DNA from 2 places in the Streptomyces sp. NBC_00239 genome. Region 1 is predicted to be linked to the other one. Evidence: riboswitches for the same ligand, from Rfam matches in the RefSeq annotation. Region 1 holds a riboswitch; the other holds the start of a gene.
The links. A riboswitch is a leader RNA that binds a small molecule or an ion and turns the genes downstream of it on or off. The one in region 1 is predicted to bind cyclic di-AMP.

Region 1 (3,175 bases):
CGATCCGGTCGGCGAAGGCGGTGGCCGAGCCGGTCGCGACCCGGGTGCGGAGGTCCTGGAGGCCCCGGACGTGCGCGTACAGGCTGGCGTCCTTCACTCCGAAGCCGCGGGCCAGGGCGGAGACGGTGATCAGGTCGAAGCCGATCTCGTCCGCCAGCTCGGCCGCGGCCTCGACGACGCGCTCCGTGGTCAGTCCGGCTCGGGGCATGTCCGGGCTCCTTCCGTCGTTCCGTGTCGGTGTCGTCGCGGCGGCCGCCCGTGCCCGGAGGGCCCGGGGCCGGCCCGGCGAACGGAGTTAATCATTTGCCTAGGGGTCCTAGGCAACATTAGCGTGCGGTCCATGAAGGCACTGACCGAGAACGACATCCGCGGCTCGTTCGTGAACTGCTCGAAGGGCGAGGCGCAGCGGCTGCCGCTGCCGCGCGACCTGGCCGACCGGCCGTGGGACGACCTCGACTTCCTGGGCTGGCGCGACCTGTCCGCCCCCGACCGCAGCTACCTGGTCGCCGAGCACGAGGGCCGGCTGACCGGCATCACGCTGCGCTTCCCGACGGCCCGCCGCAGCCTCCTCCAGCGCAGCATGTGCTCCGTGTGCCTGACCACTCATCCGGGCGGCGGTGTCTCGCTGATGACCGCCCGCAGGACGGGCCGGGAAGGGCGGGAGGGGAACTCGGTCGGGCTGTACGTCTGCACCGACCTGGCCTGTTCGCTGTACGCGCGGGGGAAGAAGCAGCCGGACGGCGGCATGCGGATCGAGGAGTCGCTGACGGTGGACGAGCAGGTCGACCGGGCCCGCCGGAACCTCGCCGGATTCCTCGCCTCGCTCTGACCTCGGGGGTCCCGGGGAAAAGGTGGCGCGGGGGACCTCCGGGATGGCGTAGAGTTGGGTTTACCGACGCGGGGTGGAGCAGCTCGGTAGCTCGCTGGGCTCATAACCCAGAGGTCGCAGGTTCAAATCCTGTCCCCGCTACTCAGTACGGAGGCCCGGATCCTTTTGGATCCGGGCCTTCGTCGTTTCCGGCACCGGACGGTCGTTTCCGGCGCACGCTCGGACACGGACCGTAGTCGAAACGCCGCACTCCGCAGTCTTGTTGACGTGGCGTCAGTTGACGCGTGTGGCCGAGGAGATACCCAAAGGGCCGTCAGAGTGCCCGGATTGAAGTGATCTTGTCCGTAAAAGTCCAGGCCAGAGCCGGTCGGAGCGTGGCTGATACACGCGAAGGATCAGTCGCGACAGCTTGGAATCACTCCCCTGTGTCTATTACCGTTCGATAACGCAGCGCGGTCGTCCCAGCCGTCGCAAGAGACGGCACCGTGCGCGTACGCGCCGAATTCCGCAAGGGAACCGGGGAACCACCAATTTGGGGTGAATCGGGCCCAACAGGGCCCGTAGGAGACCTTCCTGCTCCGAACCCGTCAGCTAACCCGGTAGGCGAGAAGGAAGGAAAGGAGCGCCCCCGTGGCGTCCAACACGCCTGCCCCCGAGGCCCCCGAGAGCTTCGACGGCCCCCACGCGGGTGCCTGGGGCGAGTGGAACCCCACCGAGGACTCCGTACGGCCCGCCCGGGGCCGGCACCGCGTGGCCAAGCAGCGCGGCGGCCTCGCCCGCAGCTCGACCGTGCTCGGTGTCGGTGTCATCGCCGCCGTCGGCGCGGGTGGGATCGCCAGCGCGCAGGACCGCCCGCAGGTCTCCATATCCATGCCCTCGATGCTCTCCGGAGTGTCCGGGGAGATCGGGGAGTTCGCGGATTCCGCGACCTCCTTCGTCGACGGGGAGCGGACCGCCGGCCAGGTGCCGGACACCGTGTCCGTCGCCGCCCCGCTGACCACCGCCGGAGTCGCCCCGGACCAGGCCGAGTCGGGCACCGACGCGGGTGAGGCGCTGCGCAACCGCATCCTCCAGCAGGCCGAGTCGCAGGCCGACGCCGCGGCCGCCGAGGCCAAGCAGGCGGCCGCGAAGGCCGCCGAGGAAGCCGCGGCGAAGGAGGCCGCCCAGCACCGGGAGGCCGCCCGCAAGGCCGCCGAGGAAGCCGCGAAGGAAGCCGCGCGCGCCGCCGCCGAGGAGAAGGCCCGGGCCGCGGCCGAGGCCGAGCGGAAGGCGGAGGAGCAGGCCGAGGAGGCGCGGCTGGCGAAGCTCGCCGGCGCCTACGCGCTGCCCACCAGCTCGTACACGCTCACCTCGCACTTCGGCGACTCCGGTTCGATGTGGTCTTCCGGCCACCACACCGGCCTCGACTTCGCCGCCCCTACGGGCACCCCGGTCAAGGCCGTGCACGGCGGCACGATCGTGTCGGCCGGTTGGTCGGGCGCGTACGGCTACCGGATCGTGCTGCGCCTCCAGGACGGTACGGAGATCTGGTACTGCCACCTGTCCTCGATGTCCGCGACCTCGGGCACGGTGGCCACGGGCGAGACCATCGGCCGGGTCGGCGCCACCGGCAACGTCACGGGCGCGCACCTGCACCTGGAGGTGCGGACGGGCGGGGTGGCCCAGGATCCGCTGGCGTGGCTGCAGGGCAAGGGCCTGAGCGTCTGACGGCGGCGGGCGGGCCGGGGGCCCCGGCGTCGGCGGCCTGACCGGGGTCCGCGAGGGCGGCGGCGGGCGGGCCCGTGGCGCGGCGCACGCGGACGGCGAACCAGACCAGCAGTGCGAAGGCCGGGACCATCACCGTCCCGTAGACCAAGTGGAAGCCGTGCTCGCCGAGTTCGGAGGAGCTGTTCCACAGGGCGTGGACGGCCATCGCGAGCGCGAGGCCGAGCAGCGGGAGCAGCCGCCGTCCCCGGCGGCCGGCCGGGCGTTCCGCCGAGGGGCCGTCGTCGCCGCCCCGGCGGCCGGCGGTGGCCGCCAGTGCGAATCCGATGCCGGTGAGTGCCGTGAACAGCGGGTGCGCGAAGGGCGACATCACGATCCGCACGAAGAAGGTGGCGGCCGTGAGGGAGTCGGGGACCGACGTCCCGCTGTCCAGGTCCTGCCCGAAGGCGTTGCCGAGGTAGAGGATGTTCTCGGTGAACGCGAAGCCGGTCGCGGTGAACCCGGCGAGGGCCAGCCCGTCCGCGATGCCGCCGGCGCGGCGCCGGCGGAAGAGGTGCACCAGCAGCAGTGCGGCCGCCTTCGCGGTCTCCTCCACCACCGGCGCGATCGCGATGGAGCCGATCTGGTCGGCGTCGTAGGGGT
Region 2 (3,175 bases), 3.4 Mb from region 1:
TGGATCTGCCCGTGCCGGATCGCCGGCCTGGGCGAGGGGGCGGTCTGGGAGATCCACGGCATCGACGGCCTCCAGGCCGTCCAGCTGGCCCTGAAGGTCCTCCAGGGCCAGCTGGACGCCGCGGCCGAGGAGCGGGGCCTCACCTTCGGATGGCTCGGGGCGGAAGGCCTCACGGCCGACGAGATCTTCGCCTGACCCCGGCACGGTCTCCCGGGCTGACGTCGGTACCGTCTCCCGGCCCTGCCCGGGGGGTCACCGCCGGGCAGGGCCTCCGGGGCCGCCTGCGGGCGGCGCCGGGACTGCCCGCCCGCGGCCGCCCCTGCGTGGTGATCCCGGTCAGTCGGCGAAGGTGCCGTGGCGGCCCGCGCCGGAGGTGAAGCGGGCTGCTCCGGCCTCGGTCTCGCCGGCGGACAGGGGGACCAGGCCGTGCCGGTACTCGGCGTGCAGGGCCGCCGCCTCGTCGAGGCCGTGCTGTTCGCGGACGGACAGCCGGTCGTGCCGCAGGCACAGCTGCGGGAACGCGGCGATCTCGCGGGCCAGCCGCTCCGCCGCCGGCCGGGCCTCGCCCGGCGGCACCAGCCGGTTGACGAGTCCGAATTCGTACGCCTCGGCAGCCGGTACGGGCCGGCCGGTCAGGATCATGTCCATGGCGCGGCTCTCTCCGATCAGCCGGGGCAGGCGCACGGTGCCGCCGTCGATCAGCGGCACGCCCCAGCGGCGGCAGAAGACTCCGAGGACCGCATCCTGCTCGGCGACCCGCAGGTCGCACCACAGGGCCAGCTCCAGGCCGCCCGCCACGGCATGCCCGGAAATCGCGGCGATGACCGGCTTGCCCAACTCCATGCGGGTGGGGCCCATCGGGCCGTCCCCGTCGGCCGCCACCCGGTTGCCGCGTTCGCCGCCCACCGCCTTGAGGTCGGCGCCCGCACAGAACGTCCCGCCCTCGCCCCACAGCACGGCGACGGCGGCCTCCGGGTCGGCGTCGAACTCCCGGAAGGCCGCGGCGAGTGCGGCGGCCGTCGGCCCGTCGACGGCATTGCGCGCTTCGGGCCGGTGCAGGACCACCGTGAACACCGGGCCGTCGCGTTCGATCCGTACCGCATCGCTCGTGTCCACCGCGTGCCCCTTCGCTCCTCGGATGCCTCGGAATTCCCGGGGCACAGCATGTCCCACGCGGACGCGGACCGACAGGGCGGCAATGTCCGGATTGGAGGTTTTCGTATCGCCATATCCGCTCATGGGATATTCGGTGCGGAGGTCGTGATGTGAGTCACGCGCCGGACGTCGCGGGGCGGAGGCGCGGCCCGTCGAACCGTTGTCCTGGCCGGAAGTTGGGCGCCGTGCCGGAAGTGGCCGGATGATCCTTTCGATTTGGATCATTGTTTTCCATTTCCTCATGCAATTCGTGTCTTGTTCTGTCCGGCTCTTTTCCTTTAGCGTCACCGTCAATCCGGGTGGAACGCCGAATCCTGCCGCTGCCCGGGGATCGAACCCACCCACGCGCGACACGGCAGGAGCGGGGGACCCAGGTAAGCCGCCGGACCGTACTGCGGGCCGGCTCGGGGTGAAGTCGCACGTGCCGTGCGACCGGGCAGCTCCGGCCCGAACCCGACAGCTCACCCCGTAGGCGTGGGAGAGGAATTCACCATGCCTGGACCGGGCAAGCACCGCCGTCCGAAGAACAACCCGCTCACCCGCGGCTTCGTCGCCGCCGGCACGGGCGGCGCCGCACTCGCGCTCCCGCTGCTCGCCGCACCCGTGGCCGACGCGGCCCCGGCCGCGGCGCCGAATGCGGCGGTGCGCGCGGTGCATTCCGTCACCACCGCAAAGGCGGCTCCCGCCAAGGCGCCCGCCGCCGCGCCCACCACCTATTCCGTGGTCGCCGGCGACTCCCTTTCCGGGATCGCCCGTTCCCACGGGGTCAGCGGCGGCTGGAAGAAGCTGTACGAGGACAACCGGAGCGTCATCGGCGGGGATCCGGCGCTGATCCGGCCGGGCCTCAAGCTCACCCTCGGCGCGCCCAACCCGGCGAAGGCGAAGGCGAAGACGAAGCCGGCCGCAGACCGGGCCGCCGCGCCCGCCCGCGCCGACCGCTCGGCCCGTACGAGCGTCGCCCCGCAGGCGGTGAACTACCCCAACAACCTGGACGGTTGGATCCGGGAGTCGCTCGCCGTCATGGCCCGCCACGGCATCCCCGGTACGTACAACGGCATCTACCGCAACGTCATGCGCGAGTCCTCCGGCAACCCCCTCGCCATCAACGGCTGGGACTCCAACGCCGCCGCGGGCATCCCGTCGAAGGGGCTGCTCCAGGTCATCGACCCGACGTTCCGGGCGTACCACGTGCCGGGCACCTCGACCGACTCCTACGACCCGGTCGCCAACATCACCGCGGCGTGCAACTACGCGGCGGCCCGCTACGGCTCGATCGACAACGTCTTCGGCGCCTACTGACCCGGACGCGGCCCCGGCCGGCCGCCACGGATCGCCTCCCGATCGCCTCGGGACCGTCAGGCCCGGACCCCGATGCGGGTCCGGGCCCAGCGGGGTGTCCGGTCCGCTCCGGCCGCCAGGGCCGGTACGCAGCCCAGCAGGGTGAGGTACGCCCACCACTGCCACGCCGCGCCGTCGTGCGCGTGGGCGACGGCCGCCGGGACGAGCGGCAGGACCGGGACGGGCGCGAGGTGCCACAGGATCCGCGCGCCGGGCAGCCTGCGGGCCAGGGCCTCGCCGACGAGGGCCGTGGGAGTGGCGAACAGCACGGCCTGGAGCAGCCCCAGGACGGCACTGAGCAGTGGGAGCCAGAGGAGCGTGTACAGCCAGTCGCCGCGCTCGACCGGCAGCCCCTCGGTGACCAGGGACAGCGCCACCAGGGCCACGCCGATGACCGCGTACTGGGCCGTCGTCGCGTACCCCGCGACGCGGAAGGTCCGCCCGCCCGTCGTCTGCCGCACCGCACACCCCCGCCGCTCGCACCGGCGCCCACGGCCGATCATGGAATTGAACACGTTCAAGGATTCCGCACGATACACCCCGCCCGGGCCGCGGCGGCCGGACGGGGGGTGCCGGGAGTGAGGGAGGTGACGGGGGGTGACGGGGGGGCGGGGGTGAGGCGGGACCCGGGACCGGGACCGAGACCCGGGGCGGCGGGCGCCCGGGCGGTCAGGCCTCGTGG

Region 2: it holds a riboswitch for cyclic di-AMP, as region 1 does, so the genes downstream of both, OG764_RS04700 (LysM peptidoglycan-binding domain-containing protein) here and OG764_RS19570 (M23 family metallopeptidase) in region 1, are expected to answer to the same signal.

The regions. Positions count from the first base shown of each region.
Region 1 covers NZ_CP108095.1:4,415,406-4,418,580, forward strand. The annotation lists gene OG764_RS19555 (TetR/AcrR family transcriptional regulator) at 1-208, opposite strand, end outside; gene OG764_RS19560 (FBP domain-containing protein) at 341-829, shown strand; tRNA gene OG764_RS19565 (tRNA-Met) at 897-970, shown strand; cyclic di-AMP (ydaO/yuaA leader) riboswitch at 1,316-1,450, shown strand; gene OG764_RS19570 (M23 family metallopeptidase) at 1,460-2,536, shown strand; partial or broken gene OG764_RS19575 (PrsW family intramembrane metalloprotease) at 2,535-3,175, opposite strand, start outside.
Region 2 covers NZ_CP108095.1:1,053,234-1,056,408, reverse strand. The annotation lists gene OG764_RS04710 (DUF6968 family protein) at 1-195, shown strand, start outside; gene OG764_RS04705 (crotonase/enoyl-CoA hydratase family protein) at 337-1,116, opposite strand; cyclic di-AMP (ydaO/yuaA leader) riboswitch at 1,484-1,645, shown strand; gene OG764_RS04700 (LysM peptidoglycan-binding domain-containing protein) at 1,648-2,454, shown strand; gene OG764_RS04695 (hypothetical protein) at 2,511-2,954, opposite strand; gene OG764_RS04690 (cupin domain-containing protein) at 3,163-3,175, opposite strand, start outside.